Regions from separate parts of the Streptomyces lienomycini genome, predicted to be linked through region 3. Evidence: riboswitches for the same ligand, from Rfam matches in the RefSeq annotation. Region 3 holds a riboswitch; each other region holds the start of a gene.

Region 1 (7,466 bases), 2.2 Mb from region 3:
CGCCCTGCGGGAGGCCCGCGCGGACCTCGCCGAACTCGCGGCCCTGACCGAGCGGCTCGCCGTGACCGCCGAGGACGCCCCCGGCTACGCGACGCTGCTCGACACGTACGGCGCCCGGCTCGAACAGGCCCGGGAGCGGGAGGCCTGGGACGCCGACCGGCGCGCGGCCCTCGTGCTCGGCGGACTCGGTCTCGGCGCCGTCGCGCACGACCGTCCCCTCGGCTCCCTGTCGGGCGGGCAGCGCGGCCGGCTGGCGCTGGCCGCGCTGCTGGTGCGCAGGCCGTCCGCGCTGCTGCTCGACGAGCCGACCAACCACCTCGACGACGACGCCGTCGCGTTCGTCGAGGAGCAGGTGCGCGGGCTGCCCGGCGTCGTCGTGGTGGCCGGCCACGACCGGGCGTTCCTCGACGCCGTCTGCACCGACCTGATCGACCTGGATCCGGCGGTGGACGGCCCCGTCCGGCACGGTGGCGGTTACAGCTCCTACCTGGCCGCCCAGCACGCCGAACGGGAACGCTGGGAGCGGCGCTGGGCCGAGGAGCAGGAGGAACTGGCGGCGCTGCGCCGGTCGGCCGGGGTCACCGCGCACCGCGTCGCCCCGGACCGGGGGATGCGCGACAACGAGAAGATGGGCTACGGCCGTCGCGCGGGCCGGGTGCAGCACCAGATCTCCCGACGGGTGCGCAACGCCACTCGCAGGCTGGAGGAACTGGAACGCGGCCAGGTGGCCGAGCCGCCGCGGCCCCTGCGGTTCGCGGGCACGGTGCCGGCCGCCCCGGCCGAGCCGGGCGAGGAGCCGCTGGTGTCCCTGCGCGACACGCGGGTTCCGGGCCGGCTCGCGCTGGACGGGCTGGAGGTGTCGGCGACCGAACGCCTCCTGGTCACCGGCGGCAACGGCACCGGGAAGTCGACCCTGCTGGCCGTGCTCGCCGGGCACCTCGCGCCCGGGGGCGAGATGCGGCGCCGGCCGGGACTGACGGTGGGGCTGCTCGCGCAGGACACGGTCTTCGAGCGGCCGGAGCGGACCGTGCGGGAGACCTACGACGCGGTGCTCGGGGCGCGGCGGGCGGACGCGGTGCCGCTACGCTCCCTGGGGCTGCTGCACGACGCGGACCTCGACCGGCGGGTGGGCCACCTGTCGGCCGGGCAGCGCCGCCGTCTCGCCCTCGCCCTGCTGGTGGCGTGCCCGCCCCAGTTGCTGCTGCTCGACGAGCCGACCAACCACCTCTCCCCGCGGCTCTGCGACGAACTGGAGGACGCGCTCGGCGGCGGGCCCGGCGCCGTCGTCGTCGCCAGCCACGACCGGTGGCTGCGCGGCCGTTGGGAAGGGCGGGAGGTCCGGCTCGCCGGCGGGACGGGACCCGCGGGCCGGGGCGAGGGGCCGGCCGGTGACGGCCCGTACGGGGGCGGTCGTGCCCGGGGCGCCTGTTGCGACGCGCGGGGCCGGGCGGCAGGCTTCGCGGTGTGGCCACTTTGCTGATCGTGCATCACACGCCGTCGCCGAACTGCCGGGCGATGCTGGAGTCCGTCGTGTCCGGGGCGACCGCGCCCGAGATCGAGGGGGTGCGGGTGGTCCGGCGGGCGGCGCTGGCGGCCACGGCCGTCGACGTGCTGGAGGCCGACGGCTACCTGCTGGGCACCCCGGCCAATCTGGGGTACATGTCCGGAGCGCTCAAGCACTTCTTCGACCAGGTCTACTACCCGTGCCTGGACGACACCCGTGGCCGCCCCTTCGGCTACTACGTGCACGGGGGCAGCGACACCACGGGCGCGGTACGCGGCATCGAGTCCGTCACGACCGGTCTCGGCTGGCAGCGTGCGGCGCCCGCGGTGACCGTGGCCGGTGAACCGGGCAGGGCCGACCTGGATGCCTGCTGGGAGCTGGGGGCCGCGCTCGCCGCCGGCCTGACGGACGACTGACCTCCTCCCGGGGTGCCGCGTCCTCGGCCGACGCGCGGCCCCTAGCCCGGCAGGGTGCCCAGGAAGCGCACGTGGGGGCGGTCGGCCGGGGCGGTGCGGGTGATCTCGGCGTGTACCCGGTAGACCTTCGCCACCAGGTGCGCCGTCAGGACGTCCGCCGGTGCGCCGCGGGCCACGACCCGGCCCTCCGAGAGGACGACGAGGTGGTCGCAGTACATCGCCGCCAGGTTGAGGTCGTGCAGGGCGACCACGCTGGTGACGGGCAGGGCGGCGACGAGGGCCAGTACGTCGAGCTGGTGCTGGATGTCGAGGTGGTTGGTCGGTTCGTCGAGCAGGAGTTCGCGCGGCTCCTGGGCGAGGGCGCGGGCGATCTGGACGCGCTGGCGTTCGCCCCCGGAGAGCGTGTGCCACAGCCGGTCGGCCCGACCGGCCAGGGCGGTGCGCTCCAGGGCGTCCGTCACCGCCTCCTCGTCGGCCGCCGACGCCGGTGCCCAGGCGCGGCGGTGCGGGATGCGGCCCAGCCGGACGACGTCGCGGACGGTCAGTTCCACCTGGGTGTCCGTCTGCTGCTCGACCACGGCCACGCGCCGGGCGACGTCCCGGCGGCCCACCCGGTCCAGGGGGCGTCCGTCGAGGGTGACGACGCCCGAGGCCGGGGCGAGCACGCCGGCGAGCAGCCGCAGCAGGGTGGACTTGCCGGAGCCGTTGGGTCCGAGCAGGCCCGTCATGGCGCCGGTACGGGGGCTCAGGTCGACGCCGTCCAGGATGAGCCGCCCGCCGGCGGAGCGGGAGACCCGCTCGGCGCTCAGTGTCACCGTGCCCTCCGGGTGCGGTACAGGACGAGGACGAAGGCCGGGACACCGATCAGCGAGGTCACCACGCCCACCGGGACCTCCTGCGGTTCGAGGACGGTACGGGCCAGGGTGTCGACCCACACCAGGAACACCGCCCCGGCGAGTGCGCACACCGGCAGCAGCCGGGCGTGCCCGGGACCGGTGAGGGCCCGAACCGCGTGCGGCAGCACCAGGCCGACGAAGCCGATCGCACCGGCCGAGGCGACCAGGACGGCGGTGAGCAGGGCGGTGGCGCACAGCAGGACCAGCCGGGTACGGGCCACCTGGACGCCGAGCGTGGCCGCCGCGTCCCGGCCGAAGGCGAAGGCGTCCAGGGTCCTGGCGTACCCGAGGCACACGGCGAGGACCAGCACGAGGACCGCGGCGGTGGTCCACACGTCGCTCCAGCCCGCGCCGCCGAGCGAGCCGAGCAGCCAGAACAGCACGCCGCGGGTGGTCTCGGCGTCGGCGGCGGTCATGACCACGAACGAGGTGAGCGCGGAGAACAGCTGCATCGCCGCGACGCCCGCGAGCACCACCCGGTCCGTGGTGCCGCCGAGACTGTGGCTGAGCAGCATCACCAGCGCGAAGGAGCAGACCGCGCCGATGAACGCCCCGCCGGGGACCGACAGCGCGCCGCCGCCGACGCCGAGCACGACGACCAGGACGGCGCCGGTCGAGGCACCGGAGGAGACGCCGAGGACGAAGGGGTCCGCGAGCGGGTTGCGCAGCAGGGACTGGAGCACGGCCCCGCACACCGCGAGCCCGGCACCGCACACGGCCGCGAGGAGGGTGCGGGGCAGCCGCAGGTCCCAGACGATGCCGTCGCGGATCGGCGACACGTCCGCGGCGGGGGTGCCGGCGCCGAGGTGGGCGGCGATCACGGACCACACGTCGCCGACGCCGATGTCGGCGGGGCCGAGGGTGACGGCGACGGCCAGGGAGGCGCACAGGGCGACGATCCCGGCCGCCGCCCACACGAGGTGGGGGCGGCGGGATGCGCGTATGCCGGAACCGGGGGCCGCCCGGCCCGCGGAGGTCACTTGGTGAGCCCGTACGCGCGCAGCGCGGCCGCCACCCGCTCCACACCCTCGACGGTACGGATGGTGGGGTTCATGGCCTGCCCGCTGAGCAGCACGTAGCGCTTCTCGCGTACGGCGGTCAGGTTCCTGGTCACGGGGTTGGACTCCAGGAACTCGATCTTCTTCGCCGCCGTCTCGGCGGTCTGGGACCTGCGGGTGAGGTCGCCGAGGACCAGGACGTCTGGGTTCCGGTCGGCGACGGTCTCCCAGCCGGTCTGCGGCCACTCCTCGTGGGTGTCGTCCATGGCGTTCTCGGCGCCGACCGCGCGGGTGATGATGCCCGGGGCACCGCAGCAGCCCGCCAGGTAGGGCGAGGTGGAGTTGGCGAACCAGTACATGAGGGTGACGCCGGAGGCGTCGATGCCGGATGTCGCCTTGTCGACCCTTGACCTCAGGTCGGCGACGAGCTTCTCGCCGCGCTGTTCGACGCCGAAGAGGCGGGCCAGGTCGCGGACTTCGCCGTAGACGGTGTCCATGGTGAGGGGCTCGGCCCGGACGCCGTCGCCGTCGCCGCTGTTGTCCTTGCCGGCGCAGTCGGACGGGGACAGGTAGGCCGGTACGCCGAGTTCGGTGAACTGTTCGCGGGTGGCCACGCCGCCGGTGCCGAGGGTGGAGGCGAAGGAGGCGGTGACGAGGTCGGGTTCCGCGTCCAGGACCGTCTCGAAGGACGGCATGTCGTCGGCGAGCCGGGGGACGCCCGCGTTCGCCTTCTCCAGTCCCTTCATGACCGGGTCGGTCCAGGTGGCGGTGCCCGCCATGCGGTCGGCGAGGCCGAGCGAGAGCAGGATCTCCGTGCTGCCCTGGTTGAGGGAGACCGCCCGCCGGGGCGGCGCGGCGACCCGCACCTGGTGCCCGCAGTCACTGACGGTGCGTGGCCGACCGGCGGCGTCGGCCGGGGCGGCCGGGGCGTCGGTGCTCGCGCCGGCGCCGCAGCCGGAGGCCAGCAGGGCGGCGGACAGCAGCAGGGCGGGGGCGCGGACGGCGCGGTGGGGGCGGAGGAGGCGGCGGAGACCGCCGGGGCGCGCTGCGGGCACGGAAGATCCTCTGGCGTCGAGGGCTCGTACGCGAAGCCCGTTCGTACGGTGCGGCCCGCGCCGCACGCGGCACGGGTGCCAGCAGGTCTTCGGACTCGGGTTCGACCGGACGGAACGCCTTCCCGGCCGGCGTACGCCGGCCAGTGGCCCGTGTTCCGCCCGTCCCCCTCACCGCTGCGCGTCAGTTCCGGATTCGCACCGGATTCCCTGACCCACCAGGTGGGTTCGACTGGCTTGCGCAAGCTACCACAGGGTCGGCGCGTGGGCCGGGGGCGGGCCTCTGCCCGACCTGTCCCCGGCCCACGTGTCCGCCCGCCCGCGTGTCAGCTCTTCGGCATGAGGACCGTGTCGATGATGTAGACGTTGGCGTTGGCGGTCTTCACGTTGCCGCAGACCACGCCGGCGGAGTCGTTGACCTTGTAGGACTCGTCCGAGCCCGAGGTGGTCAGCTTCGACTTCTGCAGGGTGTCGAAGGAGCCGTTCTCCAGGTCCTTGGGGGCGAGCTTCTGGCCCACGACGTGGTAGGTCAGGATGTCGGTGAGCATCGCCTTGTCGTTGAGGACCTTGTCCAGGTCGGCCTTCGGGATCTTGGCGAAGGCGTCGTTGGTCGGCGCGAAGACCGTGATGTTCTCGGCGTTGTTGAGCGTGTCGACCAGTCCGGCCTTCTTGACCGCGGAGACGAGCGTGGACAGGGCCGGGTTGTTCGAGGCGGCCGTGGCGACCGGGTCCTTGGCCATCCCGTCGAACGAACCGGCGCCCTCCTTCGGCACCGTGGAACAGGCCGGGCCGAACGGCTCGTCGGAGTCCGCCATGCCGCCGGAGGTGTCGGCCGACTTGTCGTCGTTCGCCGCGGGCGCCGAGGAGGCGGCCTGGGCGGAGTCCGAGGAGCCGCTGTCGCCGTCGTCGGAGCAGGCGGCCAGGGACAGGGGCAGGACGGCGGCCGCGACGACGGCGACGGCGGAGCGGCGGATGCGGGCGTTCATGGAGAATCTCCCTGAAAACGGGCAGCTTGAGGGCTGCGTTGAAGCGGTGTCGTGGTGCAGAGCTGCGGTGGTGTGCGGCGGTCCGCCGAGTACGCGGCGCCGTTACGTGAAGGCCGGCCGACCCGGTTGCGGGGTCAGCCGCCGGTTCGCTGTCGGCGTGGTCTCGGTTCTTCGCTCACACGGGTAATCCGAAGCCGGCTCGGGTCCGGATTGGTCGCCCACCCGATCGAGTGAAGAAATTTCGGGGGCACCTCTGTGACCTGCGGTTTTCCGAAGGGAACTGTGGAATCCGGGACGACCGGCGACGGGGTGACGGGCGCTCAGAGGTGTGTCGCGGTCCGCAGGATGAGGAACATCGTGACGGCGGCGTTCGCGGACGACATCGCCGAGACGGCGGTTCCTGCGGCCGCGGCCCACGCCGCCAGGCCCACCGAGGTGAACACCGGGGGCCAGGTGCGGGCCGCGGGAGCGGGGCCGAGCAGGGCCGCCACCCGGCGCGGCACCGGGCCCGGCGCCGCGAGTCCGGCGAGGGTGGCGACGGGGGTGCCGCGGGAGACGAGGGCGGCCTTGCCGATCGCCGTCGCCACCGACCGGCGGTCGCCGACCGCCCGTGCCGCCGCCTCGTCCGCCCACCGCTCCGCCGTGTAGGCCACGGCCGTCCGCAGGGGGCGCAGGAAGGGGTTGGCCAGGGCGGCGAGCCGGACGGCGAGCAGGAACCGGTGGTGCCGGGCCGCGAGGTGGGCGCGCTCGTGGGCGAACAGCGCCCGCCGTTCACCGGGTTCGAGGCAGTCGAGCAGGGCCGTGCTCACCACCACGCGGTCCCGGCGCCCGCCGGGCAGCGCGTAGGCGTAGGGCACGTCGTCCGGCAGTACGGCCACCGAGGTGCCCGGCAGCCCGGCCAGCGCGCGGTGGGCGCGGCGGCGCACCCTGCCGTGCCGCCACAGGGCCCGGGCCGAGGCCGCGACCACGGCGCACAGCGCGGGGATGGCCGCCTTGCCGGCGACCTCGTCCTGGGGCACCGCCGCCCGCACCTCGGGGTCGGACCAGCCGTCCGGCAGCGGGTTGCCGGGCAGTTGGGCGGTGCCGACCACCATCACCAGGGCCAGGCACAGCGTGCTGCACAGGGCCATCACGGCGGCGACGGCGGTGAGCAGCCGGGTCGCGGTCCGCGGGTGCAGGTGCTGCTCGGCCAGCCTGGCGATCGGCCATGCCGTCAGCGGCAGGACCAGGGGCAGGAAGACGAAGACCCCCATGCGGTGTCAGCCGTCCTCCGCGGCACGCGCGTGCCCCAGCAGTTCGCGCAGCAGCCTCTCGTCGTCCGGGGCGAGACCGGTGACGAAGCTGGCCAGCACCGCCTCGCGGTCGCTCTCCGCGTCCAGGACCTTGCGCATCCTGCGCGCGGCCAGTCCCGCCTGGTCCGAGGCGGGTGTCCAGGCGAAGGACCGGCCCGCGCGCTCGCGGCTGACGACGCCCTTCTCCAGCAGCCGGGTCAGGATGGTGATCACCGTGGTGTAGGCGAGGTCGCCGCCGAGGTGCTCCTGCACCCAGCCGGCCGTCGCGGGGCCCTCCGCCTCCCGCAGTGCGGACAGCACCAGGGCCTCCAGTTCGCCCTGG
Region 2 (7,466 bases), 780 kb from region 3:
CGGTACGTCACCAGCGCCACGTCCACGACCGGCGCCGGCACCCCCGCCCTCGCCAGGCGGGGCAGCAGATCCGACATCGGCGTGGTGAACGCGAACAGCAGCACGCCCAGCGAGGCCGCCGAGGTGCGCAGCAGCAGCTCGGCCGCGCGCAGCGGGCCGCCCTCCGCCGCCCCCAGAAACCCGTCGGGGCCCCCGACCCGCACCAGCAGGGGCAACGCCCCCGTCACACAGAACCCCAGCGGCACCCGGTAGGCCCGCCACAGCCGGCGCCCGGGCACGCCCGCCGGGCCGAGCAGTACCGCGAGCGCCGCCACCAGCACCAGCGCCGCGCCCGGCCAGGGCGGCAGCGAGATCGCCAGCACGGTCAGGCCGAGACCGAGCACCGCCTTGTCCACGGGATGGCGGCGGCGCCACCGACTGCCGTGCGCCGCCGCGTCGATCGGCAGCACTCAGTCCCCTTCGGGGGCGTCCCCCGGCACTGCCCCCGCCACTGCCCGGGTGGGCGCCGTGTCCGCCCCCGCATCGGCCAGAGCCGCCCCCGTCACCGCCCGCCGCTCGCCCTGCCGGCGGCCCCGGCGCAGGCCGAAGTAGTACGCCAGCACGCCCGCGCCGAGCGCCGCCTGCAGCGCGAACAGCGCCGACTCGACCTCCCCGGACGGCGGTTCGTACAGCGGCGAGAACCACGGCTCGTAGTCCGGTTCGATCTCCGTGATCGCGGTCTCCGCCTCGGCGTCGGCACCGGCGAACGGCTCCTCCTTGTGGTCGCCGAGCCCCAGCACCAGCGGCAGCACCGCCAGCGCGACCACGACGAGCAGCAGCAGGGCGTTGATCTTCGTACCGCGCTTCACCGGGCCACCGCCCCGCGCTCGCCGGCCTTGGCCAACAGGACGCCCAACCGCGTCAGTTCGCCCTTGCTCGACTGCACGAGCAGCCGCATCACCACCACCGTCAGCAGGCCCTCGCTGACCGCGAGCGGGATCTGCGTGACGGCGAAGATCGACCCGAACTTGCCGAGCGCGCCCAGGAACCCGCTGCCCGGGTCCGGGAACGCCAGCGCCAGCTGCACGCTGGTGACGCAGTAGGTGGACAGGTCGGCGACGAACGCGCCGAAGAACACGGTGACCATCAGCGGCACCTCGTAGCGGCGCAGCAGCCGGTAGACGCCGTACCCCGCCCAGGGGCCGACGATCGCCATCGAGAAGACGTTGGCGCCCAGCGTGGTCAGCCCGCCGTGTGCGAGCAGCAGCGCCTGGAAGAGCAGGGTGATGGTGCCCAGAACCGCCATGATCGGCGGCCGGAAGAGGATGGCGCCCAGACCGGTGCCGGTCGGGTGCGAGCAACTCCCGGTGACGGACGGCAGTTTCAGGGCGGACAGGACGAACGTGAAGGCCCCGGAGGCGCCGAGGAGCAGCGTGCTCTCCGGGTGCTCCCTGACCTCACGGGTGAGTGACCGTACTCCGTGGACGACGAACGGCGCGGACGCGACACCCCAGGCGATCGCGTGCGCCGGTGGCAGAAAGCCCTCGGCTATGTGCATGGCTCAGCAGACCCTCTCCAGCACCTCGTGGATGGACGACGCGCCTTGGCCGGTCTCCTGGCTTACGGGTACCACCGCCCGTGCTCCGCCTTCCCGGGTCGCAAGGACCCAGTGGCTGCCCCTGAGGGCCGGAGCCGGACTTCCCGATTCACAGTGGCGAGGGCCGCACCGGCATCACACCGGTTTCCCGTTCACCAAGGCGTGGCGACAGTAGTGCGCGCACGGGGGCGGGCACAAGCGGGCCCCACCGCGGTCAGCGGGAGCGGCCACGGTCGGTGCCCCGGACCACCATGTCGCGCATCCTGGTGGTCAGCGCCGTGGCGGCGGCCGTCAGGAAGACGAAGCTGTACGTGATCTGCAGCACGGCCACGATCCTGGCGGCCTGCCCCCGCGGGGTGATGTCCCCGTAGCCGACCGTGGCGAGCGTGACCACGGTGAAGTACAGCGCGTCGACCCGGGTCCGCAGCCCGCTGAACTCGCCGGGCTGCTTGGCCAGGGCGTAGTAGGTGGCCGCGAAGACGTGCACGGACAGGACGATCAGCAGCGAGATGACCACCCCGGGCCGGCTGTCCGGCCGGTCGAGGAGCACGTGGCGGATCTGCCGGAGCAGCAGCACGGCCACGCCCGTCAGCAGCGCGGCGAACAGCACCCAGCTCAGCACGGGGCGCTGCGGGCCCAGTTGGTCGAGGGGGAGCAGGAAGTAGGCGGCGACCACCGCCACCGCGATCAGGCCGCGCACGAGCCAGGGCAGGACGGCATGCCGGTCGGCGCGGGGCCGTCCGGCCCGGCGTCCCCTCACCGCCGCGCCCCCGGCGACGCGGCCCCGTCCGCCGCCGGATCCGTCCGCCGCACCACCTGGGAGACGACGAACGCGACCACCGACGCGGTGACGATCAGCGGCATCTGGTCGTGGGCGTCCCGCCCCATCAGCAGCACCGCCAGGACCGCGCTGGCCAGCGGCAGCCCCGTCACCGCCGCCGACGCGGCGGCGATGCCGAGGGCGAGGGCCGGGGTCGCGCCGAAACCGGGCAGCCCGGAGCAGGCCGTCGCCGTCGCCGCGCCCAGCAGGACGGCCGGGAAGATCGGGCCGCCGCGCAGGCTGCCCAGCGCGATGCCCCAGGCCAGCCCCTTGCACGCGACCAGCGCGACCAGCGCCCCCACGGGCCAGGCGTGCGGGTGGGCGGCGAGCTGGGCGAGGGTGGCCTGGCCGGACAGCGCCGCCTCGGCGGGCGAACGGCCGGTGATCAGCGCGTACGCGGCCAGGCAGACGCCGACCGCGGTGGCGCAGACCACGGTGCGGGCGGCCGTGCGGCGCCGGGTCCAGGTGACGGTGCGCCGGCCCAGCGCGCGGGCCAGTGCGACCAGTACGGCGATCAGGGCCGCCGTGGGCAGTCCCCATAGGAAGTCGCCCACGTCCGGGTTGGCGTCCGGCGGCAGGTCGGGCAGGGCGAGCGCGCCGATCTTCAGGCCGGTCCACTGTCCGAAGCCGGTGAAGACCAGGGCGCCCGTGGCGCTGGCCAGCAGACAGGGCAGCAGCAGCGCGACCAGCCGGGCCCCGGCCAGCCCCGCCCCCTCCATCAGCAGGACCGCGGCCGCCACCGGTCCGCCGAGGATGGTGGAGATCGCGGCGGTGGACCCGGCCGTGGCGAGGATCGCGCTCGCCCGCTGGTCCCCGCCCGCGCCCGCCCGCCGCACCGCCAGCAGGGCGAGCCCGCTGCCGACGGCCATGAGCGGGGCCTCCGGGCCCAGCACCACGCCCAGCGGCAGCGTGGCCAGCGCGGCGAGTACCGCGCCGGGCAGCGCGCGGGGGCCGACGGGCGCACCGCCGAGGCCGTCGACCGGGAGGTGGCCGCCGCCGCCCGGCATCCGGGTCACGATCGGCGCCAGGACCAGCCCGGCGAGCACCAGCGCGGGCAGCGGCCACCACCAGGGCGGGGCGCCGTAACCGACCGCCTCGGGCAGCGAGGTCCACACCCAGTGCTGCAGCTCGTGCTGGAGGCCGACGAAGAAGAAGCAGGCCAGCGCGATGGGAACGCCCAGCAGCACGCACAGCAGCAACAGCCGCAGGTAGCCGGGGCTGAGCAGGGTCTGCCGCAGGGACTGCTCGGCCCGGGCCGGAACGGCGTTCGCCGGCGCGGTCACGGAACCCGCCCGCGCGGTTTCCGCCGGGGCAGCGGCCGACTCGTCACACGCCCTCCTTCGTCCGCCCCGCGGCCCGCCGCCGGTCGGCCGGTGGGCCCGCGGATGCCGTTTCAGTCAACGCGAGTCCCTGTGCGGGCGCACGCGCACGCCCGGGCGCGGTTCACCCGTCCGGCGGACCCGCGTGGCCGGGGGGCCCGGACACCCGCAGGCTCGGAACGACCTGTCGGCGCCGTCGGGGCCGGCGGGCCGCTACCCCGTACGGGGGATACAGAAAGGACTCCGCTCATGAGCCAGCACGCCGAACCCTCTCCCGGCCGGCCGTCCCACGGCGGCGGCGACGCCTCCTGGGCCCAGCGCTCGGGCGACCGCACCAGTGGCTGGGTGACCGGCGGTGTCGTCTTCGCGGGCGTACTGCTGCTGCTGACCGGCGCCCTCGCCGTGCTGCAGGGCATCGCGGCCATCGCCGAGGACGACGTGTACGCCCGTGTCGGCACCTACATCTACGAGATGAGCCTCACCGGCTGGGGGATCGTCCACGTCGTCCTCGGCGCCCTCGTGTTCGTCACCGGGTACGGCCTGCTCAAGGACATGACCTGGGCCCGGATGGCGGGCATCGTCCTCGCCTCGCTGAGCCTGATCGCCCAGTTCCTGTTCCTGCCGTACTCGCCCGTCTGGTCCGTGATCATGATGGCGATCGACGTGTTCGTGATCTGGGCCCTGGCCAGCCGCCAGGACAGCTCGGCCCGCGCCTGAGCCCACGGCGCCCCACGCGCCGGAGCCGCCCCCGCGCCGAACGGCGGGGGCGGCTCCGGCGCGAAGGGGCGCGTCGGCAGCGTCAACGCGTCAGCGGCGCCGCAGGCCGCGCGCCAGGGCCGTCCCCGCGCGTACGGCCGCCAGCCCGGCGCCCACGGCGGCCACCCCCGTGCCCGCCAGCGCCAGGGCGCGGGCCCGTCGTCCCGGGGTTTTGGGGCGGGCGCCCGGCGCGGTGCCGTACGCGCTGCCCGGTACCCCCGAGTCGCCCGCGGTACCGTCCGCGGCGGCGGGCAGGGCCGAAGCCAGCAACTCCGCGAGGTGCACGCCCTCGTGGCCGCCGCTGTCGAACTCGTGGATCTGGGTGCGGCAGCTGAAGCCGTCCGCGAGGACGACGGTCGACTCGTCCTCCTCCCGCAGCCGCGGCAGCAGCACCCGCTCCGCGCACGCCTCGCTGACGTCCAGGTGACCGCGTTCGAAGCCGAAGTTGCCGGCCAGCCCGCAGCAGCCGGAGTCCAGCCGCTCCGCGTCCACCCCGGCCCGGCGCAGCAGCTCCTGGTCGGCCTCCCAGCCGAGCACCGCGTGCTGGTGGCAGTGCACCTGGGCCAGCGCACGCGCGGACCGCTCGGGCACGTGCGGCGGTTCGTAGCCGGGGGAGTGCTCGGTGAGCAGCTCCGACAGCGTCACCGTCTGCTCGGCCAGCCGCAGCACGTCCTGGTCGCCGGGGAACAGCTCCGCCGCGTCCGCCCGGAAGACGGCCGTGCAGCTCGGTTCCAGGGCCACGACCAGGCCACCCGCCCGCACCTGGGGGGCCAGGGCGCGCACGGTGCGGGCGAGGACCTTCTCCGCCGTGCCGAGCTGCCCGGTGGAGATCCAGGTCAGCCCGCAGCACAGCGGTTCGTGCGGCAGCTCCACCCGCCACCCGGCGTGCTCCAGGACCCGTACCGCTGCCCGCCCGATGTGCGGGTGGAAGTGGTTGGTGAAGGTGTCCGGCCACAGCAGCACGGACCCGCGGTGCCCGTCGCCCTCCGGCTCGTGGTCCGCGAACCACTGCTCGAAGGTCCGCTCCGCGAACAGCGGCACCTCCCGGTCGGCCACCCCCGCCACCAGCACCGCGGCCTTCGACAGCAGCGGGGCGTGGGTGAGCGCGTTGACGACCGGCCCGAGCCGGGTGCGGCCCACCACCTGCGCGAGCGCCGGCAGCCAGCCCATCGACCAGTCCGAACGCGGCCTGCGCCACGGCCGGCCCGCGTAGTGGTGGGACAGGAACTCCGCCTTGTACGTGGCCATGTCCACGTCCGCCGGACAGTCCTTCTTGCACCCCTTGCAGGCCAGGCACAGATCGAGGGCGTCCTTGACCTCCTGCGAACGCCAGCCGTCCCGGATCGCGCCGTCCCCGTGCCCGTCGAGCATCTCGAACAGCAGTCGCGCCCGGCCCCGCGTCGAGTGCTCCTCCTCCCGCGTCACCTGGTACGACGGACACATCACCGTGCCGTCACTCGTGTGCTGCCGGCACTTCCCGACGCCGACGCAGCGGTTGGCCGCCTTGGCGAACGAGCCCCCGTCGTGCGGGAAGCCGAAGTGCAGGTCACGCGGTTCGAACGGGGCCCAGTCACCGCCCAGGCGCAGGTTCTCGTCCAGCCCGTACGGCGCGACGATCTTCCCCGGGTTCATCCGGTCCAGGGGGTCGAAGACGCCCTTCAGCCGCCCGAACGCCTCGACGAGCCGGTCGCCGAACATCCGCGACAGCAGCTCGCCGCGGCTCTGCCCGTCCCCGTGCTCACCGGAGAGCGAGCCCCCGAACTCGACGACGAGGTCGGCCGCCCGTTCCATGAACCTGCGGTACGTCGCCACCCCGTCCGCGGTGTACAGGCCGAACGGGATCCGGGTGTGCACGCAGCCCTGCCCGAAGTGCCCGTACAGACTGGGCCCGGTGTCGCTGAGGTAGCCGAACTCCTCGAACAGCGCCCGCAGCCGCCGCAGGTAGTCGCCCAGTTTGCGCGGGTCCACCGCCGAGTCCTCCCAGCCCTCGAAGGTGTCCGGCTTGCCCGGGACGTGCGCGGTGGCGCCGGGTCCGGCCTCGCGGACCTGCCACAGGTCCTGCTCGTACGCGGGGTCGTCCATGAACGCGCAGTCCGCGTCGTGTGCGGAGCGGTGCACCGCCTCCAGCATCCGGTGCGCCCGGCCGTCCGCCTCCTCGACGGTGTCACCGCCGAACTGCACCATCAGATAGGCGTTGCCCTCGGGCATCTCGGCCAGCGCCTTCTCGTTGAGGTGCTTGATCCGCTCGTCGCGGACCAGCCGGGCGTCGACGCCCTCCAGCGCGATCGGTTCGTGCGGCAGGATGTCGGGCACCGCGTCGGCGGCCTTGTCGATGGTGTCGAACCCGAGCACCACCAGGGTCCGCTCCTTCACCACCGGCACCAGCTCCAGCTCCGCCCGCACCACGGTGACCAGTGTCGACTCGCTGCCCACCAGCAGTCCGGCCACGTCGAATCCGTACTCCGGCAGCAGCGAGTCCAGGTTGTAGCCGGAGACCCGGCGCGGAATGTCCGGGAACCGGCGGCGGACCTCGTCCCCGTAGGTGTCGCGCAGCGCGCGCAGCCGCCGGTAGACGGTCGCCCGCAGATCGCCCTGCCGCTCGATCTCGGCGTACTCCTCGTCGCTGGTCTCCCCGCACCAGAAGCGGGTGCCGTCGTAGAGCAGCACCTCCAGGCGGGCGATGTTGTCGACGACCTTGCCGTGCGCCTGGGCCGTGGCACCGCAGGAGTTGTTGCCGATCATGCCGCCGAGGGTGCAGTTGGCGTGCGTGGCGGGCTCCGGGCCGTAGCGCAGGCCGAGGGGCGCCAACTGCCGGTTCAGGTCGTCCAGGACGATGCCCGGCTGCACGACGCAGGTACGGGCGTCGCGGTCCACCGACTCCACGCGCGTGCAGTACTTCGACCAGTCGATGACCACACCCGCGTTGGTGCACTGCCCGGCCAGGCTCGTCCCGCCGCCCCGCGACAGCACCGGCGCCCCGAACTCCCGGGCCACG
Region 3 (7,466 bases):
TGATGCTGGGTCTGCTCGCGCTGCTGGGCTTCATGGCGATCGCGGCCGGGGTGAAGGTGGACAACGGCCAGCTGGCGATCCCGCAGCTGTTCGAGAACATGTTCCCGGACTGGTTCGCGGGCGTGGCCTTCGCGGCGATCGGCATCGGCGCCCTGGTCCCGGCGGCGATCATGTCGATCGCGGCCGCGAACCTCTTCACCCGCAACATCTACAAGGACTTCATCAAGCCGGACGCCACACCGGCCCAGGAGACCAAGGTCTCCAAGCTGGTGTCGCTGCTGGTGAAGGTGGGCGCGCTGATCTTCGTCCTGGGCATGGACAAGACCGTCGCGATCAACTTCCAGTTGCTCGGCGGCATCTGGATCCTGCAGACCTTCCCGGCCCTGGTCGGCGGGCTGTTCACCCGCTGGTTCCACCGCTGGGCGCTGCTCGGCGGCTGGGCGGTCGGCATGGTCTACGGCACGGTCGCCGCCTACGGGGTCGCCTCGCCGACGCAGGCGCACTTCGGCGGCTCCTCCGACGAGATCCCCGGCATCGGCGAGATCGGCTACATCGGTCTCACCGCGTTCGTGCTGAACGTCCTGGTCACGGTGGTCCTCACCTTCGTCCTGAGGGCGGTCAAGGCGCCCGACGGCGTCGACGAGACCAAGCCGGGCGACTACACGGCGGACGCGGGCGACGCCGGTGTCCAGGTGGAGCTGCCGCCGGCCACGGCGGGCAGCTCGCACTGATCCCCGCCGCGCGAACGAGACGGGCCGTCGGAGAAATCCGGCGGCCCGTTGTCGTACCCGTCGGGCACACTCGGCGTCATGGACTTCGTCATCCGGCGGGCAACGGCCGAGGAGTACGACACCCTCGGCGAGATCACCGCGCAGGCCTACCTGCGCGACGGCCTCCTCGACTTCGGGGAGAGCGACTCCTACCTGGACGAGCTGCGCGACGTGGCCAAGCGCGCCGCGGCCGCCGAGGTGCTGGTCGCCGTGGCCGACGGCCGGGTGCTCGGCGGCGCGACCTTCGTGCCGTGCGGCGGCCCCATGGCGGACATCGCGCGCCCCGGCGAGGCCGAGATACGCATGCTCGCCGTCGACCGCGAGGCACGCGGTCGCGGGGCGGGCGAGGCCCTCGTGCGGGCCTGCGTCGACCGCGCGCGGGCCGTCGATGGCTGCCGGAGCGTCGTGCTGTCGACCCAGCGCACCATGCGCACCGCCCACCGCCTCTACGAGCGCCTGGGCTTCGCCCGCACGCCCGACCGCGACTGGAATCCCCTGCCGGAGCTGGACGACATCATGCTGCTCACCTACGAACTGACGCTCTGACACGGGGCGCGGCACCCTGCCTGGACACAACATCTGGGGGTGCTCGCGTCCCCCGGCACAAGATGTATGCTCGTGCTCGCTGTCGCCGCAGGGGAATCCGGTGCGAATCCGGAACTGTCCCGCAACGGTGTACTTGCGTGCATCCGTACGTCTTCACACGTGCGCGCACGCCTGTCCAGTCCGAGGACCTGTCGACAGTGTGCCCGGCCGTCCCGGTCCGGGTGCCATGACGTCCGGGCCTCGTGGAGTGGGCCGGTGGACGCGACGCCGCGTGCGCTCGTGAGCTGCCCCCTGCCCTCCCTCCGCCAGGCCCCGTGCCGAGCGAGGGAGTGCCCCACGTGACCATCGCGCCAGCCGACCCGGCTTCAGCGACGCCGGTGACCGCCGTCCCGGTGACAGCCGCGCCCGCGGCCGAGGAGTCCGACGGCCCCGGTGCCGCCCTGCTGCGGACCCTGACCGGGCTGACCGCCGACCTTCCCGGTGCCGACCCCGGCCGGGTGGCCGCCGCCGCGCTGCGCGGCCGGTCCGCCCGCGCGGACGAGGCGGAGCTGCGCGAGCTGGCCACGGAGGCGGCCGCCGGGCTGATCTCCGAGGACCCGGTCTACTCCCGGCTGGCCGCCCGGCTGCTGACCGTCGGCATCCGCGCCGAGGCCGCCTCCCAGGGCGTCGTGACCTTCACCGACTCCGTCGCCACCGGCCACCGCGAGGGCCTGATCGCCGACCGCACCGCGGCCTTCGTACGGCTGCACGCGGACCGGCTCGACGCGCTGGTCGACCCGGCCGCCGACGACCGCTTCGGCTACTTCGGACTGCGCACCCTGTACAGCCGCTACCTGCTGCGCCACCCGATCACCCGCAAGGCCGTCGAGACGCCCCAGCACTTCCTGCTGCGGGTCGCCGCCGGACTCGCCGAGGACGACTCCCCCCGCTCGGTCGACGAGGTCGCCGCGCTCTACGGCCTGATGAGCCGCCTGGACTACCTCCCCTCCTCCCCCACCCTCTTCAACTCCGGCACCCGGCACGCCCAGATGTCGTCCTGCTACCTCCTGGACTCGCCCAAGGACGAGCTGGACTCCCTCTACGACCGCCTCCACCAGGTCGCCCGCCTGTCCAAGCACGCCGGCGGCATCGGCATCGCCTACTCCCGCGTCCGCGCCCGGGGTTCGCTGATCCGCGGCACCAACGGGCACTCCAACGGCATCGTCCCGTTCCTGAAGACGCTGGACGCCTCGGTCGCCGCGGTGAACCAGGGCGGCCGGCGCAAGGGCGCGGCGGCGGTCTACCTGGAGACCTGGCACGCGGACGTCGAGGAGTTCCTGGAACTGCGGGACAACACCGGCGAGGACGCCCGCCGTACGCACAACCTGAACCTCGCGCACTGGATCCCGGACGAGTTCATGCGCCGGGTGGACGCCGACGGGACCTGGTCGCTGTTCTCCCCCTCCGACGTGCCGGAACTGGTCGACCTGTGGGGCGAGGAGTTCGACGCCGCCTACCGCGGGGCGGAGGAGGCGGGGCTCGCCCGCAGGTCGCTGCCCGCCCGGGAGCTGTACGGCCGGATGATGCGCACCCTCGCGCAGACCGGCAACGGCTGGATGACCTTCAAGGACACCGCCAACCGGACCGCGAACCAGACGGCGGCCCCCGGGCACGTCGTCCACTCCTCGAACCTCTGCACGGAGATCCTGGAGGTCACCGACGACGGGGAGACGGCGGTCTGCAACCTGGGCTCGGTCAACCTCGGCGCGTTCGTCGACCCCGCGAGCGGCGACATGGACTGGGACCGGCTGGACGCCACCGTCCGCACCGCCGTGACGTTCCTGGACCGGGTCGTCGACATCAACTTCTACCCGACCGAGCAGGCGGGCCGCTCCAACGCCCGCTGGCGTCCGGTCGGCCTCGGCGCGATGGGCCTCCAGGACGTCTTCTTCCGGCTGCGCCTGCCCTTCGACTCGCCCGAGGCGAAGGCCCTGTCGACCCGCATCGCCGAGCGGATCATGCTGGCCGCGTACGAGACGTCCGCCGACCTGGCCGAGCGGAGCGGCCCCGCCCCGGCCTGGGAGAAGACCCGTACGGCCCGGGGTGTGCTGCACCCGGACCACTACGGCGTCGAGCCCGTCTGGCCGGAGCGCTGGACCGCGCTGCGGGCACGCATGGCCACGACCGGGCTGCGCAACTCCCTGCTCCTGGCGATCGCCCCGACCGCGACCATCGCCTCCATCGCCGGGGTGTACGAGTGCGTCGAGCCGCAGGTGTCCAACCTGTTCAAGCGCGAGACGCTGTCGGGCGAGTTCCTCCAGGTCAACTCGTACCTGGTGGACGACCTCAAGCGGCTCGGCGTGTGGGACGCGCGCACCCGTGAGGCGCTGCGCGAGGCCAACGGCTCGGTGCAGGGCTTCTCCTGGATCCCCGAGGACGTCCGCGCGCTGTACCGCACCGCCTGGGAGATCCCGCAGCGCGGCCTGATCGACATGGCCGCCGCCCGCACCCCGTACCTCGACCAGGCCCAGTCGCTGAACCTGTTCCTGGAGACGCCGACCATCGGGAAGCTCTCCTCGATGTACGCGTACGCCTGGAAGCGGGGCCTGAAGACCACGTACTACCTGCGCTCGCGCCCCGCGACCCGCATCGCCCGCGCCGCGGGCCGAGCCGCCGTTCCCGAGCAGGCCGCCCCGGATCCCGAAGCGGTCGCCTGCTCCCTGGAGAACCCCGAGTCCTGCGAGGCCTGCCAGTAATGACCGAGAACACCAAGAACCTGCTCGACCCGGGCTTCGAGCTGACCCTGCGTCCCATGCGCTACCCGGACTTCTACGAGCGCTACCGGGACGCCATCAAGAACACGTGGCACGTGGAGGAGGTCGACCTCCACTCGGACGTCGCCGACCTGGCGAAGCTCAGCCCCGAGGAGCAGCACCTGATCGGGCGGCTGGTGGCCTTCTTCGCCACCGGTGACTCGATCGTCGCGAACAACCTGGTGCTGACCCTCTACAAGCACATCAACTCGCCCGAGGCGCGGCTGTACCTGTCCCGCCAGCTCTTCGAGGAGGCCGTCCACGTCCAGTTCTACCTGACGCTGCTGGACACCTACCTGCCCGACCCGGAGGACCGTGCCGCCGCCTTCGCGGCCGTGGAGAACATCCCCTCGATCCGCGAGAAGGCCGAGTTCTGCTTCAGGTGGATGGACTCGGTGGAGTCGATCGACCGCCTGGAGACCAAGGCCGACCGGCGCCGTTTCCTGCTCAACCTGGTCTGCTTCGCCGCGTGCATCGAGGGCCTGTTCTTCTACGGCGCCTTCGCCTACGTCTACTGGTTCCGCAGCCGGGGTCTGCTGCACGGCCTGGCCACCGGCACCAACTGGGTGTTCCGGGACGAGACCATGCACATGTCCTTCGCGTTCGACGTCGTCGACACCGTGCGCAAGGAGGAGCCGGAGCTGTTCGACGACGCGCTCCGGCGGGAGGTCACCGACATGCTGAGGGAGGCCGTCGAGGCCGAACTGCAGTTCGCGCGCGACCTGTGCGGCGACGGCCTCCCGGGGATGAACACCGACTCGATGCGGCAGTACCTCGAGTGCGTGGCCGACCAGCGTCTGACGCGGCTCGGCTTCGCCCCGGTGTACGGCTCCGAGAACCCCTTCTCCTTCATGGAGTTGCAGGGGGTTCAGGAGCTGACCAACTTCTTCGAGCGGCGTCCTTCGGCGTACCAGGTGGCGGTGGAGGGCACCGTCGACCTGGACGAGGACTTCTGACTCGGCCGGTTCCTCTCGCCCCTGTCCTCCTGGGCCTGCCTGATGCGGCGGTCGACGCGCTTGTCGCGCACGATGCCGATCACCGACGGGAGGACCATGAGGACGAGGAGTCCGAAGGTCGCGAGCATTCCGACGAGGGCTTCGATCTGGTTTCCGTTCATGACACCACTGTCGCGTCGGATACTCCTTACCGGGAGTGGCAGGACTGCCGTAGGGCCTCGATTTCCTGCCACTTCCGGGGCACACTGGCGGCATGTTGCAGAACGTGGCCGCGGTCCTGCTGGACGGGGTGCACCCTTTCGAACTGGGCGTCGTCTGTGAGGTCTTCGGCATCGACCGGACCGACGAGGGCCTGCCGAAGTACGACTTCGCGGTGGTGTCGGCGGAGGGCCCGACGCTGAGCACCCATGTCGGCGGGCTCTCCGTCCGCACGCCGTACGGTCTCGACCGGCTGGCGGAGGCCGACCTGATCGCCGTGCCGGCGGGCAGCGACTTCGTCCGCCGGGACTACCCGCCCGCACTGCTTAACGCCCTGCGGCAGGCCGTGGACCGGGGCGCACGCGTCCTGAGCGTGTGCTCCGGGGTCTTCGTGCTGGCCGCCGCCGGACTCCTGGACGGGCGGCGGTGCGCGGTGCACTGGCACCACGCGGCCGAGCTGGCCCGGCAGTATCCGGGGGCCCGGGTCTCGCCGGACGTGCTCTACGTCGACGAGGACCCGGTGATCACCTCGGCCGGGACCGCCGCGGGCATCGACGCCTGTCTCCACATCGTGCGCAAGGAGCAGGGGCCGGAGGTCGCCAACCGGATCGCCCGGCGCATGGTGGTGCCGCCGCACCGGGACGGCGGGCAGGCGCAGTACATCGAACGGCCGCTGCCGCGCTCCTCCTGCGACACCGTCGGCGAGGTGCTGGCCTGGATGGAGCAGCACCTCGACGAGGAGGTCACCGTCGAACAGCTCGCCGTCCGGGCGCACATGTCGCCGCGCACCTTCGCCCGCCGCTTCCAGCAGGAGACGGGGACGACCCCCTACCGGTGGATCCTGCGCCAGCGGGTGCTGCTGGCCCAGCAACTGCTGGAGGCGACGGACGAGACGATGGACACGATCGCCTGGCGCACCGGTTTCGGTACGGCGGCGGCCCTGAGGCACCAGTTCACCCGGGCCCTGGGCACCACCCCGCACGCCTACCGGCGTGCCTTCCGAGGCCCGGAGGCCGCCGCCTGAGCGTCACCTCTCCACCGGCCTGACCAGCAGGTCGTGCGGCCGCAGGGTGATGCCGACCCGGACGGCGTCGTTCGAGCCCGCCACCTGCTCGAAGCGGTACCTGGTGGCGAGCGCGGCCGTGATCAGAGTCAGCTGCGCCATCGAGAAGTGGTCACTCGGGCACTTCCGTTTGCCGGCACTGAACGGCTTCATGGCGTATTTCGGAACATTCTTCGCGCGTTCCGGGAGCCACCGGTCGGGGTCGAACTCCAGGTTGTCGTCGTACGACTTCGGATCGCGTTGGATTGCATACGGACTGTAGATGATGTCCGCCCCGGCCGGAATGCGATAGCCACCGAGTTCACTCTCGGCCATCGCACGCCGCGTCAATACCCATACGGCCGGCCGCAAACGCATGGCCTCGACGATGACATTGCCGGTGTGCGTGAGCGCGCGGACGTCTTCGAATGCCACGGGGCGTCCGCCGGTGACCGCTTCGACTTCGTCGCGTATGCGGTCGGCATGTTCCGGATGCGCGGCAAGTGCCTGGAGCAACCACATGATCGTGGAGGCAATGGTTTCACTTCCGGGGGTGAGTATCGCGACGACCTGGTCGTGGATCTCCTGTTCCCCGATCGGGTCACCATTGTCGTCCTTCGCCTCCAGCAATGCCGTGAGCAAATCGTCCGGCTTTTGACCGGATGCGCGACGCTCGGCGATGATCTCGTCGACCAGCAGGTGCAGATCGGCCAACGCGTCGTTGAATCGGCGGTTGGCCGGAAGCGGCAGCCGGTACAGCGGTCCGAGCGGGACGACCATCCGCCGGTACATGCCCCGGAAGACGGTGGCGAGCGCCACGCACAGCCGCTCGGCCCGCTCGTCCATGTACTGTCCGCGCAACAGGCAGCGGGCGGCGACGCGCACCGCGACCCGGAAGGACTCGGAGGTGGCGTCGACGGTCCGCCCCGACTGCCAGCGCTCGACGAGCGCGTGGGCCTCCTCCTCCATGATCGGGCCGTAGGCGGGGATGGCGTCGAGCCGGAACGCCGGCTGGATGGTGCGCCGCTGGCGGCGGTGGAGCGGGCCGTTGGCGGTCGCCACGCCCTCCTTGCCGAGCAGTCCCTCCAGCGACTCCCAGAGCGGGCCGGCTATGTGGTAGTCGGGGCTCAGCGCGAGGGCGCCGGTGAGCTCCGGGTTCGTG
Region 4 (7,466 bases), 4.4 Mb from region 3:
CCCACCACGTGCGGGAACGCGTCCCGGAAGAACCCGGAGATGCGCACCGTGACGTCCACGCGCGGCCGGCCCAGCTCCGCCACCGGCACCACCTCGAAGCCCGTCACCCGGCGCGACGCGTCGTCCCACACCGGGCGGCAGCCCAGCAGCGCCAGGATCTCGGCGATGTCGTCGCCCTGGGTACGCATCGCGGACGTGCCCCACACCGTGAGGCCGACCGACCTCGGGTACTCGCCCGTGTCGTTCAGGTACCGCTGGATCAGCGAGTCCGCCAGCGACTGGCCGACCTCCCAGCTCAGCCGGGACGGGATCGCCTTCGGGTCGACGGAGTAGAAGTTCCGGCCGGTCGGCAGGACGTTGACCAGGCCGCGGGTCGGGGAGCCCGACGGCCCGGCCGGGACGTAACCGCCGTCCAGGGCCCGCAGGATGTGTCCGATCTCGTCCGTGGTCCGGGCGAGGCGCGGTACGACCTCGGTGCAGGCGAACTCCAGCACCGCGACCGCGTCGGACAGTTCGGTGCCGAGCACGTCGCGGACCAGACCCGGGACGGCCACCGCGTCCCACGCCCGCAGCTCCATGCCCTCCGCGAACCGCCGGCACAGCTGCTCCAGCAGATCGATCGCGTCGGCCGCCGACCGCGCAGGGCCGTCCACCAGGTCCGTCAGCTCCACCGGCACCTTCACGGGGGCGCCGGGTTCGGCCAGCAGCTCCTTCTCCACCAGCCCGAAGCGCTCGGCCAGCGACGCCCTGAGGCCCGGCAGCGCGTTCGCCTGCCCGCCCCACACCTGCGAGGCGCGCAGCACCGCGAGGACGAGGTTGACGCGCGGCTCGCCGACCGGGCCGCCGCCCAGGATGTGCAGGCCGTCGCGGATCTGCACGTCCTTGATCTCGCACAGGTAGCCGTCGATGTGCATGACGAAGGAGTCGAAGGCGTCGTCGTCCGGCTGGTCGTCCACGTGCAGGTCGTGGTGGAGCTCGGCCGCCTTGACCAGCGTCCAGATCTGCGCGCGGACCGCGGGCGCCTTCGTCGGGTCCAGGTCGGAGACGAGGGCGTACTCGTCGAGCAGCTGCTCCAGCTTGGCCAGGTCGCCGTAGGTGTCCGCGCGCGCCATCGGCGGGACGAGGTGGTCGACGACGGTGGCGTGGCCGCGCCGCTTGGCCTGGGTGCCCTCGCCGGGGTCGTTGACGATGAACGGGTAGATCAGCGGCAGGTCGCCGAGGACGGCGTCCGGTGCGCAGCCCGAGCTCGACCCCAGGCCCTTGCCCGGCAGCCACTCCAACGTGCCGTGCTTGCCCATGTGCACGATCGCGTCGGCGCCGAAGCTGTTCTCCAGCCAGCGGTAGGCCGCCATGTAGTGGTGCGAGGGCGGCATGTCCGGGTCGTGGTAGATCGCGATCGGGTTCTCCCCGAAGCCGCGCGGCGGCTGGATCATCACCACGACGTTCCCGAACCGGAGCGAGGCCAGCACGATGTCGTCGCCGTCGACGTACAGCGAACCCGGCGGCTCGCCCCACGCCTCCCGCATGCCGTCCCGCAGCTCCGGGTCCAGCTTCTCGAACCAGGCCCGGTAGTCGGCCAGCGGCACCCGCGCGGGAGCGGCGGCCAGCTGGTCCTCCGTCAGCCACTCCACGTCGTGGCCGCCGGCCTCGATCAGCCGGTGGATCAACTCGTCGCCCTCGGACGGGTATCCGGTGACCCCGTACCCCGCGTCCCTGAGCGCGTCCAGGACCCGCACGGCCGACGCCGGGGTGTCGAGACCGACGGCGTTGCCGACGCGGGAGTGCTTGGTCGGGTACGCCGTGAAGACCAGCGCGACCCTCTTGTCGGCGTTCGCCTTGTGGCCGAGCGCCGCGTGCCGTACGGCGATCCCGGCGACCCGCCCCGCCCGCTCCGGGTCGGCGACGTAGACCGGGACCTCGTCCGGCCCCTGCTCCTTGAAGGAGAAGGGCACGGTGACCAGCCGCCCGTCGAACTCCGGGATCGCGACCTGCATCGCCGCGTCCATGGGGGAGAGCGCGGCGTCCGACGCCTCCCAGGCGGCCCGGGAGGAGGTCAGGCAGAGCCCTTGCAGCACCGGCACGTTCAGGTCGGCCAGCGCGCCGATGTCCCAGGCCTCCTCGTCACCGCCCGCCGAGGCCTGCGAGGCGTGCGTGCCGCCGGCCGCGAGGACCGTGGCGACCAGGGCGTCGGCCCGGCCCAGCAGCCCGTACAGCCCGGGGTCCGCGTCGCGCAGCGAACCGCAGTACACCGGCAGGGCGTTGGCGCCGCGTGCCTCGATCGCGTCGCACAGCGTGTCGACGAACGCGGTGTTGCCGCTCAGCTGGTGGGCCCGGTAGAAGAGCACGCCGACCGTGGGGCGGCCCTCGGTGAAGAGGCGCTCGCCGTGGACGCCGTACTCCGGCATCTTCTCCGGCTCGTCGAAGCCCTCGCCGGTCAGCAGCACCGTGTCCGACAGGAAGCGGGCGAGTTGGGTGAGGTTGTCCGGGCCGCCCTCGACCAGGTAGCGCAGCGCCTCGGCCACCACCCCGGCCGGGACCGACGACTCGGCCATCAGCTCCGCGTCCGGCACGCTCTCGCCGCCCAGCAGGACGGTCGGGATCCCGGCGGCCCTGAGCGCGGCGAGCCCGTCCTCCCAGGCGCGCTTGCCGCCGAGCAGGCGGACGACGGCGAGGTCCGCGCCCTCGACCAGGCCCGGCAGCTCCTCGCGGACGTCGACCCGGGTCGGGTTGCCGATCCGGTAGGCGGCGTCCGACGCGCGGGCCGCCAGCAGGTCCGTGTCGGCGGTCGACAACAACAGCACTGTGCTCATGCGGGCGCTCCCGGTGGAATGAAGGGCAGTCCTTGCGGCGCGCCGGACTCGATGAGCCGCCACAGCGCGTCCGTGTCCGCGTGGTGTTCGATCAGGTCGCCGAGCCGGTCGAGCTGCTCCTCGCGCAGCGCGGCGAACGAGGTGTCGGGAGCCGGCACGAAGCGGCGGCCCGCGGCGGCGGCCACCTCGCGCAGGAACGCCCGCCGGAAGCCGTCCGACTCCAGCGAGCCGTGCCAGTGCGTGCCCCAGGTCTGGCCGACCCGGCAGCCGTCCAGGAAGGGTGTGCCGCCGGTCACCTCGGCCACCCCGTGGTGGATCTCGTACCCCTCGACGCGCTCGCCGAGGGCCTCGCCCACCGGCCGGGTGAGGGTCTTCTCGCGGGCGAACCGCACCCGCACGGGCAGCAGTCCGAGGCCGTCCACGTGCCCGGCGCGGGACTCGACCTCGTCCTCGATGTGCTCGCCGAGGACCTGGAAGCCGCCGCAGATGCCGAGCACGGGCCGCCGCTCGGCCACCCTGCGCGCGATGGCGTCCGCGAGCCCCCGCTCCCGCAGCCACTCCAGGGCCCGTACCGTCCCGCGCGTCCCCGGCACGATCACCAGGTCGGCGTCGGCCAGTTCCTCCGGACGGTCCACGAACCGCACCACGACACCGGGTTCGGCGGCCAGCGCGTCCACGTCCGTGAAGTTGGACATGAGCGGGACCGCGCAGACGGCGACCCGCAGCACGTCCTCGCCGACCGGCGGCGCGACGACCGACTCCCGCACCGTCCCGCGCAGGGAGACCCGCAGCCCGTCCTCCTCGTCGATGCCGAGCCCGTGCCGGAAGGGCAGTACGCCGTACGTCCGCCGCCCGGTGAGACCGTGCAGCATCTCCAACCCGGGCTCCAGGAGCGAGACATCACCCCGGAACTTGTTCACCAGGAACCCGGCGACCAGTGCCTGGTCCTCGGGCGCCAGCAGCGCCACCGTGCCGAAGAAGGAGGCGAAGACGCCCCCGCGGTCGATGTCGCCGACGACCAGGACGGGGAGTCCGGCGCCCCGGGCGATCCCCATGTTGACGATGTCGGTGCGGCGCAGGTTGATCTCGGCCGGGCTGCCCGCCCCCTCGCAGATCACCGCGTCGTACGTGCCGCGCAGTGCGGCGAGCGAGTCGAGCACCGTGCCGAGCAGCCGCTCCTGGCGCCCGCCGTGGTAGCCGCGGGCGCTCATCTCGCCGACCGGCCTGCCGAGCAGCACGACCTGGCTGCTGCGCTCCCCGCCGGGCTTGAGCAGCACCGGGTTCATGTGCGCGGTCGGCTCCACCCGGCACGCCTGGGCCTGCATGGCCTGGGCCCGGCCGATCTCGGCACCCTCGCGGGTCACGAAGGAGTTCAGCGACATGTTCTGCGCCTTGAAGGGCGCGACCTTGACGCCCTGGCGCACCAGCCAGCGGCAGATCCCGGCGGTGACGACGCTCTTGCCCGCGTCGGAGGTGGTACCGGCGACGAGCAGGCCACCGTTCACGACGTACGTCCCTTCCCGGCGATGCCGTGCGCGAGCAGCCGCGCGCCCGCGCACACGCCCAGCGCCAGCCAGCCCACGCGCCGCGAGAGGCGCACGGCCCGGTCGATGTCGCCGGAACCGGCCCGGACGGCGCGTCCCGCCGCCCCGTTGAGGACGGGCCGGTGCTCCACCCGCCCGCCGTAGGAGAGCGTCCCGCCGAGCCGCACGCCGAGCGCGCCCGCGAACGACGCCTCCACGGGCCCGGCGTTGGGGCTCGGATGCCGCCCGGCGTCCGCACGCCAGGCGCGTACGGCGCCCCGCGGATCGCCACCGGCCGCGGTGGTCAGTACGGCGGTCAGACGGGCGCCCGGCCAGCCCGCGAGGTCGTCCAGGCGGGCCGAGGCCCAGCCGTAGCGGCGGTACCTGGCGGACTTGTGGCCGACCATGGCGTCCAGCGTGTTCACGGCCCGGAAACCGAGCAGTCCCGGGACTCCGGCCACGGCGCCCCACACCAGGGCGCCCACGACCGCGTCCGAGGTGTTCTCGGCGACGGACTCCACGACGGCCCGGGCGATCCCGTCGGCGTCCAGCGCCTGCGGGTCCCGCCCGCACAGGTGCGGCAGCCGCGCCCGCGCCGCCTCGACGTCCCCCGCCTCCAGGGCCCGCCCGATCGCACCGGCCTCCCGGGCGAGCGACGTGCCGCCGACCACCGCCCAGGTGGCCGCGCCCGTCAGTACGACGGAGACGGCGGGAGAGCGGCGTACGGCCCGCGCGGCGGCCGAGCCGAGCGCGGCGGCGCCACCGGCGCACACGACGGTGTGCAGCGCGCCCCACCCCCGGTGGTCCCGCCACAGCACCTGTTCCACGGCACCCGCGGCACGGCCGAACGCGGCGACCGGGTGTCCGCGGCGTGGATCGCCGAGGAGGAGGTCACCGAGAAGACCGGCGGCGGCGCCGTACGCGAAGACGCGTCCGGCACGCACGGCTCAACCGGCCGTGGGAAGGGAGAGTCGAAGCGTGTCGCTGATGAGCCTGGAACGGCAGCCGCGCATGGCGATATGTCCTCACTCAGGGTGTCCGCGCCCTGGTTCGAAGAGCACGGCGGCGAGAGTTCCTGGCTCCCGGGAATCCTGACCCCCGGTCACAGTGGCGGGACCGCGCCGGATTCGCACCGGGCTTCCTCTCCTGCCGCCGTAGATGGCCCCGGAAGTCCACCACGGCCCGCGAACACCCGTCAACCTGGCGTTGACCTGCGGCGCCGGGTGTGCTGAGGCCCACACCGTCGAAAGCTCGCCAGGTCCACGACATCGACGCTTTCTGGGCTCTTCCCCGGTGGGCAGGCTGGGAAGACTGGAGGGGACGGAAGCGCGTGTACGCGGGCGGGGGACAGCGGTGGGGCGGCGAGTGATGGTGCCGAGGCCGCGTGACGGCCGGTGGGCCGGAGGAGGTGGGTGCGATCGAAAGCGAACGGTCAGGGCACGCGTGGTTCAAGAGCAGCTATTCCACCGACGGGGGTGAGGCATGCGTCGAGATGGCCGTCGGGGGCGGACGCGTACTGGTACGTGACTCGAAGCAACGTCGACACGCTGTGCTCGCCTTTCGTCACGCGTCGTGGTGTGGTTTTCTGGCGGGGCTTGTGGACCCGGATTCGCGCGGTGTCTGACCGCCGCGCGGGGGGACGGGAGGTACACGCATGGCAGACCGAATCAAAGGGACCGCTTCCGCGCGCCCGGGGTGGCCCGGTACGCGTGGAGACCGGATGACCGGGGCGGCGCCGTTGGCGCTCTACTGCTCGGTGGTGGGGGTCCTCGCCGTCGGGCTGGGCGCGCTGGTCGCGTTCCTGGCCCCGGGCGGTGCCGCCCGGGGCATGGTGTGGCTGGTGGTGACCGCGGCGGTGGCCGTGGGCGCGGGGCTGTGGTGGGGGCTCACTCCTGTCACGGACCGCCTCCGCGTTCTGAACCGCGCTCTGACGGCCGTGGAGCCTCGGCGGCGCCACCACTGACGGGCTGGGCGGGCGCCGACGCGGCCCGGCCGCGCAGCGCCCTGCCGATTCCGGCACCCAGGGCGGCGAGGAGGGCCGCGCCGAAAGCGCCGATGGCGGCAGTGGTGAGGGGGGACGCGGAGCCGTGCGGAAGGCTGGGCGCGACCCGCGTGGCGAGGGCGATGCTGAACAGCAGGATGCTCCCGCACGCCGTGCCCAGCAGGAGACGGGCGGAAATCAGCCGGATCTCTCCGGCCACCCGGGCGTTCTCCACGTCGATGAGCGCCTCGGCCCACTCGCGGCGCTGCATGGCGTACGCCTTGAGCGCGCAGTCGTCGACCGGAGGAGGCCCCTGCTCCGTGTCGCCGGATCCCCCCGGCGGGTCGGTGGCGGGGCCGGTGCGGACCGGCGCGCGCCACCGCTGCCACCACGCTCGTACTCCGAAGACCGTCATGGGGCCTCCCCCGTCTCGTGCCGGGCCGTCCCAGCCCGGATTCAGCTGTCGGCCAGGCTCTCCCTGACCTTGTCGAGCAACTCGATCACCCGAGCGCCGTCGTACGCCCTGTCGCTGATGTCCTCGAAGCACTCCTGGTAGCGGGCGGTGAGTCCGAGGTCGTCACGGCTGGACAGACCGCCGCCCGGGCCTTCGAGGTACAGCAGATCGTCGTCGTCCTTGAACTCGAGCAGGATGAAGGACGTCGAGACGCTGAAGTGAGCGCCGGCGGAGAACGGCAGGACGCGGACGGTGAGCCTGGGGTGTTCCGTCAGCGACTGGAGATGGTCCAGCTGCCGCCGCATCACCGCCGGGCCCCCGATCTGGCGCCGCAGGGCGGCCTCGTCCAGGACGATGTCGATCTCCGGGCCGTCGTCGCTGTCGAAGAACCGCTCCTGACGAGTGATGCGCAGGTCCACCTGTGGGCGCACCCGTGCTTCTTCCGTCAGCGTGGACATCAGCGCCGTGGCGTAGTCCTCCGTCTGCACCAGACCGGGCAGCACCACCGGGTTGTACATGCGGATCGTGTCCGCAGAGCCCTCGTAGCCCAGGTACAGGGCGTACGGGGGCGTCACGACCTCGCTGTACTGCACCCACCACGACACTCCCTTCGAGCCGCGGGCGGCCTCCTCCAGCTCCTCGACCTGAGCGGGGTCGGCCACCCCGTACAGCTGGAGCAGAGCCCTCAGGTCGGTGAC

Evidence for each region. Region 3 has a riboswitch for cobalamin ahead of BJ961_RS06160 (ribonucleoside-diphosphate reductase subunit alpha). Riboswitches for the same ligand answer to the same signal wherever they lie in the genome.
Region 1: linked by a shared signal. The riboswitch ahead of BJ961_RS15625 (ABC transporter substrate-binding protein) and the one ahead of BJ961_RS06160 (ribonucleoside-diphosphate reductase subunit alpha) in region 3 are both predicted to bind cobalamin.
Region 2: linked by a shared signal. The riboswitch ahead of BJ961_RS09580 (energy-coupling factor ABC transporter permease) and the one ahead of BJ961_RS06160 (ribonucleoside-diphosphate reductase subunit alpha) in region 3 are both predicted to bind cobalamin.
Region 4: linked by a shared signal. The riboswitch ahead of BJ961_RS25995 (cobalamin biosynthesis protein) and the one ahead of BJ961_RS06160 (ribonucleoside-diphosphate reductase subunit alpha) in region 3 are both predicted to bind cobalamin.

What each region holds. Positions count from the first base shown of each region.
Region 1 covers NZ_CP116257.1:3,445,294-3,452,759, reverse strand. Annotated here, with positions in the region: gene BJ961_RS15645 (ABC-F family ATP-binding cassette domain-containing protein) at 1-1,480, shown strand, start outside; gene BJ961_RS15640 (flavodoxin family protein) at 1,465-1,920, shown strand; gene BJ961_RS15635 (ABC transporter ATP-binding protein) at 1,962-2,735, opposite strand; gene BJ961_RS15630 (FecCD family ABC transporter permease) at 2,732-3,760, opposite strand; gene BJ961_RS15625 (ABC transporter substrate-binding protein) at 3,793-4,869, opposite strand; cobalamin riboswitch at 4,933-5,118, opposite strand; gene BJ961_RS15620 (fasciclin domain-containing protein) at 5,193-5,852, opposite strand; gene BJ961_RS15615 (M56 family metallopeptidase) at 6,173-7,105, opposite strand; gene BJ961_RS15610 (BlaI/MecI/CopY family transcriptional regulator) at 7,112-7,466, opposite strand, start outside.
Region 2 covers NZ_CP116257.1:2,075,916-2,083,381, forward strand. Annotated here, with positions in the region: gene cbiQ (cobalt ECF transporter T component CbiQ) at 1-449, opposite strand, end outside; gene BJ961_RS09575 (energy-coupling factor ABC transporter substrate-binding protein) at 450-848, opposite strand; gene BJ961_RS09580 (energy-coupling factor ABC transporter permease) at 845-1,537, opposite strand; cobalamin riboswitch at 1,568-1,751, opposite strand; gene BJ961_RS09585 (potassium channel family protein) at 1,791-2,336, opposite strand; gene BJ961_RS09590 (chloride channel protein) at 2,333-3,679, opposite strand; gene BJ961_RS09595 (DUF7144 family membrane protein) at 3,965-4,432, shown strand; gene BJ961_RS09600 (FAD-binding and (Fe-S)-binding domain-containing protein) at 4,523-7,466, opposite strand, start outside.
Region 3 covers NZ_CP116257.1:1,292,562-1,300,027, reverse strand. Annotated here, with positions in the region: gene mctP (monocarboxylate uptake permease MctP) at 1-731, shown strand, start outside; gene BJ961_RS06165 (GNAT family N-acetyltransferase) at 810-1,316, shown strand; cobalamin riboswitch at 1,383-1,526, shown strand; gene BJ961_RS06160 (ribonucleoside-diphosphate reductase subunit alpha) at 1,655-4,051, shown strand; gene BJ961_RS06155 (ribonucleotide-diphosphate reductase subunit beta) at 4,051-5,064, shown strand; gene BJ961_RS06150 (hypothetical protein) at 4,977-5,225, opposite strand; gene BJ961_RS06145 (GlxA family transcriptional regulator) at 5,318-6,286, shown strand; gene BJ961_RS06140 (bifunctional albaflavenone monooxygenase/terpene synthase) at 6,290-7,466, opposite strand, start outside.
Region 4 covers NZ_CP116257.1:5,692,303-5,699,768, reverse strand. Annotated here, with positions in the region: gene cobN (cobaltochelatase subunit CobN) at 1-2,810, opposite strand, end outside; gene BJ961_RS26000 (cobyric acid synthase) at 2,807-4,315, opposite strand; gene BJ961_RS25995 (cobalamin biosynthesis protein) at 4,312-5,277, opposite strand; cobalamin riboswitch at 5,384-5,525, opposite strand; gene BJ961_RS25990 (DUF397 domain-containing protein) at 5,718-5,957, shown strand; gene BJ961_RS25985 (hypothetical protein) at 6,080-6,232, opposite strand; gene BJ961_RS25980 (hypothetical protein) at 6,229-6,729, opposite strand; gene BJ961_RS25975 (helix-turn-helix domain-containing protein) at 6,771-7,466, opposite strand, start outside.